3 regions of the Pantoea anthophila genome follow, and region 3 is predicted to be linked to each of the others. Evidence: predicted binding sites of a transcription regulator. Region 3 holds the regulator's gene; each other region holds the start of a gene.
What was found. The regulator CRP, encoded in region 3, controls carbon source genes, mostly activating them, when cyclic AMP is high. The targets are predictions, from matches to a motif close to ATGTGANNNNNNTCACAT.

Region 1 (4,103 bases), 1.8 Mb from region 3:
ACGTTGCTGGCCGCGACTGCGTGCTGGTCGACGACATGATCGACACCGGCGGCACGCTGTGCAAAGCGGCTGAAGCGCTGAAAGAGCGTGGTGCCAAACGCGTGTTTGCTTATGCAACCCACCCAATCTTCTCCGGCAACGCGGTTGAAAACCTGCGTAAATCGGTGCTCGATCAGGTGATTGTCTGTGACACCATCCCTCTCTCTGAAGAGATCAGGGCGCTGCCGAACGTGCGCACACTGACCCTCTCAGGCATGCTGGCTGAAGCCATTCGCCGCATCAGTAACGAAGAGTCCATCTCGGCGATGTTCGAGCATTAATCTTCGCGGAAACCGGGCCCTGTGCCCGGTTTTTTTATGCCTGTTCCTGCCCGCTTAACTCTCTTCTTTTTCTGAGATTGGCGCGATAAATTTTCCCGTTCGCCCCGGTTTGCAACGCCACGCACTCTTTTCATCAATGGCCTCGTTTCCCGCTTCTGCCCGCTGCCGTTAAATGGTAATTTGCTGCCCATTTCTCATCAGAACCCGGCCATCATGACTCTCGATATCTATACCCTGTTTATTTGCGAGCTCTATGTGCTGGGCTTTTTAAGCCTGATCATGATTTTTGCCTGGGTCGGATCGCAGTACGATCGCGTGCTGGGCTTTACCCTGCTGTCGCTGGTCCTGACGCTGGTGGCGGTCTTTTTAAGCAGCCTGCGCAGCAGCGGCTTCCATTTTCTGCCGGTGGCCGTCGGGAACGTGCTGGTGATGCTGGCCTATGGCGGGTTGCTGAATGCCTTTCGCCGCTTCTGTGGCAAACCCATCGGCAGCCACTGGCTGCTGGGTGCCCTGCTCTGGGCGCTGCTCTGCTGTTTCCCTGCATTTTACGACAGCCTGCCGAAACGGGTGGTGGTGCTCTGTCTTGCCTGCGTCGCCTATACCGCCGCCCTGATCCAGCTGGTCTGGCTGGCTCGTGACACGCTGAAAGCCACCTTCTGGCCGGCCCAGCTGCTGCTCTGGATCCATCTGCTGTTTCATCTGGCCCGGCTGTTTCTGGACAATGCCGTTGCCAGTGGTCTGCCTGGCGCGATTGGCGGGTCGGCTTTCTCGGTTTACGTTATCCTGGAGTCGATTCTGTTTGTTATTGGCCTCACCTTCACCATTCTGGCGATGGTGAATGAACGGATGCAGCAGACCCTGAAACATGCTTCCCTGCACGACCCGCTGACCCGCGTCTGGAACCGCCGCGCCCTGTTCAGCGAAGCAGAGAACATTGCGGCACGATGCCATCGCCAGAACCGGCCCTTCAGCGCCATCCTGTTTGACCTGGACCATTTCAAAAGCATCAACGATCGCTACGGGCATCAGCAGGGCGACCAGATTCTGATCCACTTTTGCGAGGTGGTGAGCGCACTGATTCCTGCGGGGGGACGTTTTGCGCGACTGGGCGGAGAGGAGTTTGCGGCCATCATTCCGGCGACGGCACAGGAGACAGAAGCGTGGTGTGAGACAATCCGGCTGGCGGTCTGTGCATCACAACATAATGCGATTGCCTATTCGGTCAGCATTGGCTTTGCTACGGCCACACATCATCAGCAGGGTTTTGAAGCGTTACTGGTGCAGGCGGATGCGGCGCTCTACCACGCCAAGGCCAGCGGCCGAAACCGCACCGCGCAGCATCCGCTGCCTGCTGCCATTCTTTAGTGGTGTGAGTTGTGTGACCGGCGGCAGCGCTGGTCATAGTGACGCACCCAGTAATAACGATCTTCTATCTTTTCCCGGCCACTGACCCGGGCGCCCACCAGCCAGAGCAGCGCACCAATAAAGATACTGAAGATAGCGCCCTGCGCCAGAGACTGAGGCAGATCGAGCGCGGGCAGCTGGTTCATAATAGAGAAACCGACACCCAGAACCATGGTAACTAACCCCAGTACCATTAGCGTGTTACCCGCTACACGGCAGTGATGATGTTTCATAATGCACCTCCATCCATAAGAGCCAATAACCGCACACAATGTTAAGTGTCATAAGTTTAGGTAATGGCTCAGCCCCGCGATGCGGGCTGGATCACACATCAACCATAAAGCTTCGCCTGGTCTTGATTGCAGACTGTTGATTCCGATAGAAAATGATTAATCACGCTGATGAACCATTTGACTGCTTCTGCTTTGTCATCTCGCCTGTCGCGAAGTAAACTAACGCCCTTTCGCGATAACAGCAGGATAATCATTGTGAGCAGCATTAAACTGATTGTGGGACTGGCCAACCCTGGCGCTGAATATGCCGCCACGCGCCATAATGCAGGTGCCTGGTATCTGGATTTACTGGCGGAACGCCACAATCAGTCTCTGAAAGAGGAAGGCAAATTTTATGGCTACACCGCCCGTCTGGCGATAGCCGGAGAGGATGTCCGCCTGCTGGTGCCGACCACCTTTATGAACCTTAGCGGTAAAGCGGTGGCGGCGATGGCGACCTTTTATCGCATCGCGCCTGAAGAGATTCTGGTGGCGCATGATGAACTCGATTTACCGCCCGGCGTCGCGAAATTTAAGCAGGGTGGCGGCCACGGCGGCCATAACGGTCTGAAAGACATCATCAGCAAACTGGGCAACAACAACAATTTCCACCGCCTGCGCATCGGTATCGGCCATCCCGGCGATCGCAATAAGGTGACCGGATTTGTGCTGGGTAAACCGCCCGTCAGCGAGCAGAAGCTGATTGATGAAGCCATAGATGAGGCGGCGCGCTGCACTGAGCTGTGGCTGAAAGAGGATCGCATTAAAGCCATGAACCGGCTGCACGCCTTCAAACCTGCTTAAACGCCCGAATCGTCGCGATTCCGTGTATAATGCGCGGAATTTTTCAATTCTTCTCCGACAGCTCGCCATCGGGCGCACTGTCCATCCAGTTATAAAGGGTATCAAACCATGGGATTCAAATGCGGTATCGTGGGCCTGCCGAACGTCGGTAAATCCACTCTGTTTAACGCGCTGACCAAAGCGGGTATCGAAGCGGCTAACTTCCCCTTCTGCACCATTGAGCCTAACACGGGCGTGGTGCCCATGCCTGACCTGCGTCTCGACCAGCTCTCGGAGATTGTTAAGCCGCAGCGCGTGGTGCCGACTACCATGGAATTCGTCGATATCGCGGGTCTGGTGAAAGGCGCGTCTAAGGGTGAAGGCCTGGGTAACCAGTTCCTGACCAACATCCGTGAAACCGAGGCGATCGGTCACGTGGTGCGCTGCTTTGAAAATGACAACATCATCCACGTCGCGGGTAAAGTTAACCCGGCGGAAGATATCGACGTGATTAACACCGAGCTGGCACTTTCTGACCTTGATACCTGTGAGCGTGCGATTCAGCGCGTGCAGAAGAAAGCCAAAGGCGGCGACAAAGATGCGAAAGCCGAGCTGGCTGCGCTGGAAAAATGCCTGCCGCACCTTTCTGAAGCGGGCATGCTGCGCTCTCTGAATCTGGATGCCGATGAGAAAGCGGCGATTCGCTATCTGAGCTTCCTGACCCTGAAACCGACCATGTACATTGCTAACGTTAATGAAGACGGTTTTGAGAACAACCCTTATCTGGATCAGGTTCGCGCTATCGCAGCAGCGGAAGGTTCAGTGGTGGTACCGGTGTGTGCCGCAGTGGAATCTGATATCGCCGAGCTGGAAGATGAAGAGCGTGACGAGTTCATGGCGGAGCTGGGACTGGAAGAGCCGGGCCTGAACCGCGTGATCCGCGCCGGTTACGCCCTGCTGAACCTGCAGACCTATTTCACCGCAGGCGTGAAAGAAGTGCGTGCCTGGACTATCCCGGTGGGCGCAACTGCCCCTCAGGCTGCCGGTAAAATTCACACCGACTTCGAAAAAGGCTTTATCCGCGCGCAGACCATCGCATTTGATGACTTTATCGCCTGCAAGGGTGAACAGGGTGCGAAAGAAGCTGGCAAGATGCGTTCAGAAGGTAAAGAGTACATCGTGAAAGATGGCGATGTGATGAACTTCCTGTTTAACGTCTAAATAAGCTTTGTTGTCTCATGAGGTTTCAGAACATCTCATGAAGCTCAAAAAACCCCTAAAATCCACGCACTTGCGTGGATTTATTTATTCCACATTGTCTCAT
Region 2 (4,103 bases), 860 kb from region 3:
CGAAGATCACCTGGGCGACATGGACTTCAAAGTAGCCGGTAGCCGTGAAGGTATCACCGCGCTGCAGATGGACATCAAAATCGAAGGCATCACGCGTGAAATCATGCAGGAAGCGCTGAACCAGGCTAAGGGTGCGCGTCTGCACATCCTGGGCGTTATGGAACAGGCTATCAGCACGCCACGTACTGAGATTTCTGAATTCGCACCGCGCATTTACACCATCAAGATCAGCTCTGACAAGATCAAAGATGTGATTGGTAAAGGCGGCTCAGTGATCCGTGCACTGACCGAAGAGACCGGCACAACGATCGAAATCGAAGATGACGGCACTGTGAAAATCGCTGCGACCGATGGTCTGAAAGCGAAAGAAGCGATCCGTCGTATCGAAGAGATTACCGCAGAGATCGAAGTGGGCCGCATTTACAGTGGTAAAGTGACCCGTATCGTTGACTTCGGTGCCTTCGTCGCCATCGGCGGTGGTAAAGAAGGTCTGGTTCACATTTCGCAAATCGCCGATAAGCGCGTTGAGAAAGTGACTGACTATCTGCAGATGGGTCAGGAAGTGCCGGTGAAGGTGATGGAAGTCGATCGCCAGGGCCGCGTACGTCTGAGCATCAAAGAAGCGACAGAATCTAAGCCGCAGGCTGAAGAAGCTGCAGCGGTGACCACACCTGCCGCTGAATAAGTCGTTGCTGATTTGCCCCTCTTTGCCTGGCAGAGAGGGGCGTTTGTGTCATCGCGAGGGCGGGAATCCTTGTGCACAGCAGGCGGATGACAGGATGGTTATCCCAATGTTTGTATTCGGGAGTGGGAAATGAAGCCTTTTCTGCGCTGGTGTTTTGTTGCGACAGCTTTAACGCTGGCAGGATGCAGCAACTCCAATTGGCGTAAGAACGAAGTTCTTGCAGTGCCGTTACAGCCCACACTGCAGCAGGAAGTGATACTGGCGCGCATGGAACAAATACTTGCCAGTCGCGCTCTCACCGATGATGAACGCGCACAGCTGTTATATGAGCGCGGAGTGTTGTATGATAGTTTAGGTCTGCGGGCATTAGCGCGGAACGATTTTTCGCAAGCGCTGTCTATAAGACCAGATATGCCTGAAGTGTTTAACTACTTAGGCATATATTTAACGCAGGCGGGCAACTTTGATGCCGCCTATGAAGCGTTCGATTCTGTACTTGAGCTTGATCCAACTTACAACTATGCGCATTTAAACCGTGGTATCGCCCTCTATTACGGCGGTCGATACAAGTTAGCGCAAGATGATCTGCTGGCGTTTTATCAAGACGATCCTAACGATCCTTTCCGCAGTCTGTGGCTCTATCTGGCTGAACGCGAGATGGATGCCGATAAGGCAAAAGTCGCGCTTCAACAGCGTCATGACAAAGCGGTCAGAGACCAATGGGGATGGAATATTGTCGAGTTCTACCTTGGAGATATCAACGAGAAAACGTTGATGGAAAGTCTCAAGGCGGACGCAACGGATAACACCTCGCTCGCTGAACATCTCAGTGAAACCAACTTCTATTTAGGTAAGTACTACCTAAGTCTGGGGGAGAAGGACGACGCGAAAGCGTTGTTCAAACTGGCGGTGGCCAACAACGTCAATAACTTTGTTGAACACCGATACGCATTGTTGGAACTGGCGCAACTCGGCCAGGCACAAGACGATTTATCAGAATCTGACCAGCAATAGCTGACGAACTAAATTTGCCCGTAACACCTGTAAAGTCATCATCTTCAGGGATGAGGGCTTTTCTGTTCGTCAAAACTTCTAATTTGAGCCGGTTCACACTTTTTGATGAAAATGACTGAAAGTTTTCACGACGAGTTATGTAGACTGGCCGCCGCAATCTAAGAGGCACGTGTACTACATGACTGATATTCAAACCACTTTTGCTGACCTTGGCCTGAACGCCGACATCCTTGAATCACTGAATGGCATGGGCTACGTAAAGCCTTCCCCAATCCAGGCTGAGTGTATTCCTCACCTGCTGGCGGGCCGTGACGTGTTAGGTATGGCGCAGACCGGGAGTGGTAAAACTGCGGCGTTCTCTCTGCCGCTGTTAAACAACATTGACCCTTCTGTAAAAGCACCTCAGATCCTGGTGCTGGCACCGACCCGCGAGCTGGCGGTTCAGGTTGCTGAAGCTGTCACCGAATTCTCTAAACACATGCGTGGCCTGAACGTGGTTGCCCTGTACGGCGGCCAGCGTTATGACGTGCAGCTGCGTGCACTGCGTCAGGGACCACAGGTTGTTGTGGGTACGCCTGGCCGTCTGCTGGACCACCTGAAACGCGGCACGTTAGACCTTTCTAACCTGCGCGGCCTGGTGCTGGACGAAGCGGACGAAATGCTGCGTATGGGCTTCATCGAAGACGTTGAAACCATCATGGCGCAGATCCCGGAAGGTCATCAGACCGCTCTGTTCTCTGCCACCATGCCAGAAGCGATTCGTCGCATCACGAAACGCTTCATGAAAGATCCACAGGAAGTGCGTATTCAGTCAAGCCTGACCACGCGTCCTGACATCAGCCAGAGCTACTGGACCGCTTACGGTCGTAAAACTGACGCACTGGTTCGCTTCCTGGAAGCGGAAGATTTTGATGCGGCGATTATCTTCGTACGTACCAAAAACGCGACCCTGGAAGTTGCAGAAGCGCTGGAGCGCAGTGGCTACAACAGCGCCGCGCTGAACGGTGACATGAACCAGGCACTGCGTGAGCAGACGCTGGAGCGCCTGAAAGATGGTCGTCTCGACATCCTGATTGCGACTGACGTTGCGGCCCGTGGCCTGGACGTTGAGCGTATCAGCCTGGTTGTTAACTACGACATCCCGATGGATGCAGAATCTTACGTTCACCGTATCGGCCGTACCGGTCGTGCCGGTCGTGCTGGCCGCGCGCTGCTGTTCGTCGAGAACCGCGAGCGTCGTCTGCTGCGCAACATCGAACGTACAATGAAGCTGACTATTCCGGAAGTTGAACTGCCAAACGCAGAACTGCTGGGTCAGCGTCGTCTGGCGAAGTTTGCCGCGAAAGTTCAGCAGCAGCTGGAAAGCAGCGATCTGGATCAGTACCGTGCTCTGCTGACTAAGATGCAGCCAGAAGACGAACTGGATCTGGAAACGCTGGCCGCGGCACTGCTGAAGATGGCACAGGGCGAACGTCCTCTGATTCTGCCACCGGAAGCGCCACGTCCGCCACGTCGTGAATACCGCGATCGTGACGATCGTGATGGCCGTCGTGACAGCCGCGAAGCGCGTGGTCCACGTGACAGCCGCGATGGCGACCGTCCACGTCGCGAACGTCGTGACGTTGGCGAGATGCAGCTCTACCGCATCGAAGTGGGTCGCGATGATGGTGTTGAAGTTCGTCACATCGTTGGCGCGATCGCTAACGAAGGCGACATCAGCAGCCGTTACATCGGTAACATCAAGCTGTTCGGTAACCACTCGACTATCGAGCTGCCGAAAGGCATGCCAGGCGATGTGCTGCAGCACTTCACCCGTACACGTATTCTGAACAAGCCGATGAATATGCAGTTACTGGGTGATGCTCAGCCAAACGAAGGTCGTGGTGACCGTCGTCCGGCCGGTGGCGATCGTCGCAATGGCCCAGGCGCTGGCAACCGTGAAGGTGGCCGTCGCTTCTCTTCTGAGCGCCGTGACGGTGGTCGTGAAGGCGGTCGCAGCTTTAACCGCGAAGGCGGCCGTGGTCCACGTCGTGAAGATGGCGCAGCCGCACCACGTCGTCGTGACGCATAACGACCGCATGTCGTAACAAAAAGGGAAGCCACTGGCTTCCCTTTTTTTATGCCGATCAGGCTCCGCCGCTGATGATGACGCGCTCGCCGCTGACCCAGGCGGACTCCTCCGAGGCCAGAAACAGCGCCACCTGTGCCACATCCTCCGGCAGACCAAAACGCCCCAGCGGCGTGGCGGCCAGCAGTTGCGCTTTAAGCTGCGGGCTCATCCTCTTCGCCGCCAGCAATCCCTCTGTCAGAATCATTCCCGGTGCCAGGGCGTTAACCCGAATGTTTCTGGCACCCAGTTCGCGCGCCAGCCCCTGTGTCAGCGTATCCACCGCGCCCTTGGTCG
Region 3 (4,103 bases):
CGCACCCATATTAACTTTCAGCGCGTCCCGACCGTGGATACTTCGAACCCGTTTGCCGCCCGCGCTATCCCGTCACTGGATGAGAGCTTTGTGGTAATCCACTTTCAGGGACTGGAGGATATCGACTTCCCCTATCTGCTGGCGATGCTGCAGGGGTCGTTTATCTCCCACATCAATACGCTGGTGGTGCCCGGCGGCAAAATGGGTCTGGCGATGGAGCTGATCATGGGCCCGCTGGTGAAGCGGCTGATGGAAGGTAAACGGATAGAGTAAGAGGTCAGCAAAAAACCCTCAGACAGCAGATGCCTTTTGCAAAAATGTAAAACCGGTTTTTCTGCGGATAAAGGCTTACTGCTGAGTAAGCTTCAGGGAGAATACGCCTTTCGTAAAGACGCAAAACCGCCATTCCTGGCCCGCTATGCTTTGCTACAGGCGTATGCTCCCTTCGCTTCATGTCCGGTAGCCGCATCCGGTTTCAGTAAGGCCGCTACAAACAAAACCTGCATACAAAGAATCTGACAGCAACACGAAAGCTCATCATGCAGGGAACCGGGTCAGAAGAGGAAAGCGTCCCGCCGCCCGGATAAAACGCCGGGAGCGTTTTTGAACAACGCAACGTGTTGGCCCGGCTACGGGCGCACCTCAGGGATGAGGTGCGTAATCGCGCGGGCCGAGCGGCCATGGATTGGCTCAAGCGACTTTCCGATCTGACCCGGTTTCCTGCGCAGGCACGGCCTGACAGCGAACCACCACAAATCGATCCGACCCGGTTTTCTGCGCAGGCACAGTCTCAAAGTGAATTCCCCCATCCAGGCACGGCCTCACACCGGACAGCCAGCAACTTTAAAAAAACCTGCGGCTATTACAGCTCAACCACCTCATAGCTGTGCGTCATCGTCACCCCTTTCCCCAGCATGATGACCACCGAACAATATTTTTCAGCAGAAAGATCCACCGCGCGTGAGACCGCTTTATCCTGGAGTGCTTTGCCACTCACGATAAAATGCAGGTTGATGTGCGTAAAGATTCGCGGCGCCTCTTCACGACGTTCTGAGGTCAGTTTTACTTCACAATCAGCCACATCGTTGCGGCCTTTTTGCAGAATTGATACCACGTCGATCGCGCTGCATCCGCCCGCCGCCATCAGCACCATCTCCATTGGGCTGGGCGCTTTATCCCCTGAATTGCCATCCATAAGGATCTGATGGCCGGAGGATGACTCACCAAGGAATGTCATCCCTTCTACCCATTTCACTCTTGCCTGCATGATTTTTGCTCCGGAATACGCTGTTTTGTCGCCAGAGTACGCTTTCGCCTGATAAACAGCAATCCAGAGAAATCCGCCCTTAGCTGAAGCGAGACAACAGAAGACAGTCGGCAAAAGCTGTGCTACAAACAGAGCTGAAAATATTTTTCGTCACCCGATGGCGAAGCCGGGAAGAATGATGCGCACTGCGCCTGATGCGGCCCGAATAATTTCCTGAAAAGGAAACGCTTGAAGCTTTCACCGCCTGACAGGGAAAACTGCCCCCTGTATTTTGGGCACGATTACAACAGAGGATAATAGCGAATGGTTCTCGGCAAACCGCAAACAGACCCTACACTCGAATGGTTCCTGTCCCATTGCCATATTCACAAGTATCCATCCAAAAGTACGCTGATTCACCAAGGTGAAAAAGCTGAAACGCTTTACTACATCGTGAAAGGTTCCGTCGCGGTTCTGATTAAAGATGAAGAAGGCAAAGAGATGATTCTTTCCTACCTCAATCAGGGGGATTTCATCGGCGAGCTTGGCCTGTTTGAAGAAGGTCAGGAGCGCAGCGCCTGGGTACGTGCAAAAAGCGCGTGCGAAGTGGCGGAGATCTCCTACAAGAAATTCCGCCAGCTGATTCAGGTGAACCCTGACATCCTGATGCGACTCTCGTCGCAGATGGCGCGTCGCCTGCAGGTGACGTCAGAAAAAGTGGGTAACCTCGCTTTCCTCGACGTGACCGGACGCATTGCACAGACGCTGCTTAACCTGGCGAAACAGCCAGATGCCATGACGCATCCCGACGGCATGCAAATTAAAATTACCCGTCAGGAAATTGGCCAGATTGTAGGTTGTTCACGCGAAACCGTGGGCCGTATTCTGAAGATGCTGGAAGATCAGAACCTGATCTCTGCACACGGCAAAACCATCGTCGTTTACGGCACCCGCTAATTCCTGTCATCCACGGCGTGATGTTCGCATCACGCCGTTATTGTTTGTGCTGAGCCGATGTGGCGTCGAATTATTTATCACCCTGAAGTGAACTATGCCCTGCGGCAAACGCTGGTGCTCTGCCTGCCGGTCGCGCTGGGCTGGCTGGCTGGCGACCTGCAAAAAGGTCTGCTGTTCTCGTTAGTCCCCGCCTGCTGCAACATTGCCGGTCTCGATACCCCGCATAAACGCTTCTTCAAACGTCTGATTGTGGGCGGCAGCCTGTTTGCGCTTGGCAGCTTCCTGATCCAGTGGCTTACCCTGCATGCGGTTCCGCTGCCGCTGATCCTGTTTGCGATGCCCCTGTTGCTGGGCGTCACCGGGGAGATCAGCCCGCTGCATGGCCGCCTGCTCTCCGGCACCCTCATCGCCGCTATTTTTACCCTGAGCCTGACGGGCCGCATGCCCATCTATGTGCCGCCGCTGCTCTATATCGGCGGCACCCTCTGGTATGGCGTGTTTAACTGGTTCTGGTTCTGGCTGTGGAAAGAGCAGCCGATGCGCGAAAGCCTGAGCCTGATCTACCGCGAGCTGGCGAACTACTGCGATGCCAAATATACCCTGCTGACGCAGCTGACCGATCCGGAGAAGGCCCTGCCGCCGCTGCTGGCTCGCCAGCAGAAAGTGGTCGATTTGATCAACACCTGTTATCAGCAGATGCATATGCTGTCGGCGAGCCGCGACAATAGCCATAAACGGCTGACGCGCGCCTTTCAGGTGGCGCTGGATCTGCAGGAGCACATCTCGGTCAGCCTGCACCGGCCGGAAGAGGTGCAGAAACTGGTTGAGCAGAGCCATGCTGAAGCGGTGATCCGCTGGAACGCCAAAACCATCTCAGCCCGGCTGCGGGTGCTGGCCGATACCATTCTCTACCACCAGTTAGCCGATCGTTTTGCGATGGATAAACAGCTTGGCGCGCTGGAGAAGATCGCCCGTCAGCATCCCGACAATCCGGTGGGCCACTTCTGCCTTTATCACTTCAACCGCATTGCGCGGGTGCTGCGCACCCAGAAGCCGCTTTACCAGCGCGATCTGATGGCTGACCGCCAGCGCCGTCTGCCGCTGCTCCCGGCACTGCGCAGCTACCTCTCATTTCGCTCCTCAGCGCTGCGCACTGCCGGTCGCTTTGCGGTCATGCTGATGCTGGGCAGCGCGCTGGCGCTCTTCTTCAACATCCCTAAGCCCTACTGGATTCTGATGACGATCATGTTCGTCAGCCAGAACGGCTACAGCGCCACCCGCGTCCGTATCCAGCACCGTGCGCTCGGCACCTTTGCCGGCCTGGTGGTCGCGGCGGCCACACTGCGTCTGGCGGTGCCGGAACCTGTCGTCCTGCTGGTGATGCTGGCGATTACCTTCATCAGCTATCGCTTTACCCGTCAGTTTTATGGCTGGTCGATGATTGGCTTTACGGTCACTGCGGTTTACTCGCTGCAGCTCCTCTCACTGAATGGCGCGCAGTTTCTGCTGCCGCGACTGATGGATACGCTGATGGGCTGCCTGATCGCCTTTGGCGGCATGATCTGGCTCTGGCCGCAGTGGCAGAGTGGCTTACTGCGGCAAAATGCCCATGACGCGCTGGAAACCTATCAGGATGCGCTGCGCCTCCTGCTGGGAGAGGAACAGGCACCCGGCAAGCTGGCTTATCAGCGCGTGCAGGTGAATCAGGCGCACAATGCGCTGTTTAACTCGCTGAATCAGGCGATGCAGGAGCCGGGTTTCAACGCCCAGTATCTGAAAGATATGCGGCTCTGGGTCACGCACAGCCAGTTTATCGTCGAGCACATCAATGCGATGACCATTCTGGCGCGTGAGCACACCATGCTGACCCCCTCGCTGGCGGAACGTTACCTGCAATCCT

Region 1: a site for CRP is predicted at 2,037-2,054, ahead of pth (aminoacyl-tRNA hydrolase). Genes of this name have one in related genera too.
Region 2: a site for CRP is predicted at 1,781-1,798, ahead of yrbN (protein YrbN). Genes of this name have one in related genera too.

Annotation. Positions count from the first base shown of each region.
Region 1 covers NZ_CP110473.1:2,272,476-2,276,578, forward strand. The annotation lists gene prs (ribose-phosphate diphosphokinase) at 1-320, shown strand, start outside; gene OJ965_RS13115 (GGDEF domain-containing protein) at 534-1,685, shown strand; gene ychH (stress-induced protein YchH) at 1,682-1,957, opposite strand; gene pth (aminoacyl-tRNA hydrolase) at 2,213-2,800, shown strand; gene ychF (redox-regulated ATPase YchF) at 2,909-4,000, shown strand.
Region 2 covers NZ_CP110473.1:3,471,549-3,475,651, reverse strand. The annotation lists gene pnp (polyribonucleotide nucleotidyltransferase) at 1-685, shown strand, start outside; gene nlpI (lipoprotein NlpI) at 815-1,699, shown strand; gene yrbN (protein YrbN) at 1,805-1,861, shown strand; gene OJ965_RS18720 (DEAD/DEAH family ATP-dependent RNA helicase) at 1,878-3,770, shown strand; gene OJ965_RS18715 (SDR family NAD(P)-dependent oxidoreductase) at 3,826-4,103, opposite strand, start outside.
Region 3 covers NZ_CP110473.1:425,616-429,718, reverse strand. The annotation lists gene OJ965_RS04520 (phosphoribulokinase) at 1-273, shown strand, start outside; gene OJ965_RS04515 (OsmC family protein) at 863-1,267, opposite strand; gene crp (cAMP-activated global transcriptional regulator CRP) at 1,571-2,203, shown strand; gene OJ965_RS04505 (YccS/YhfK family putative transporter) at 2,261-4,103, shown strand, end outside.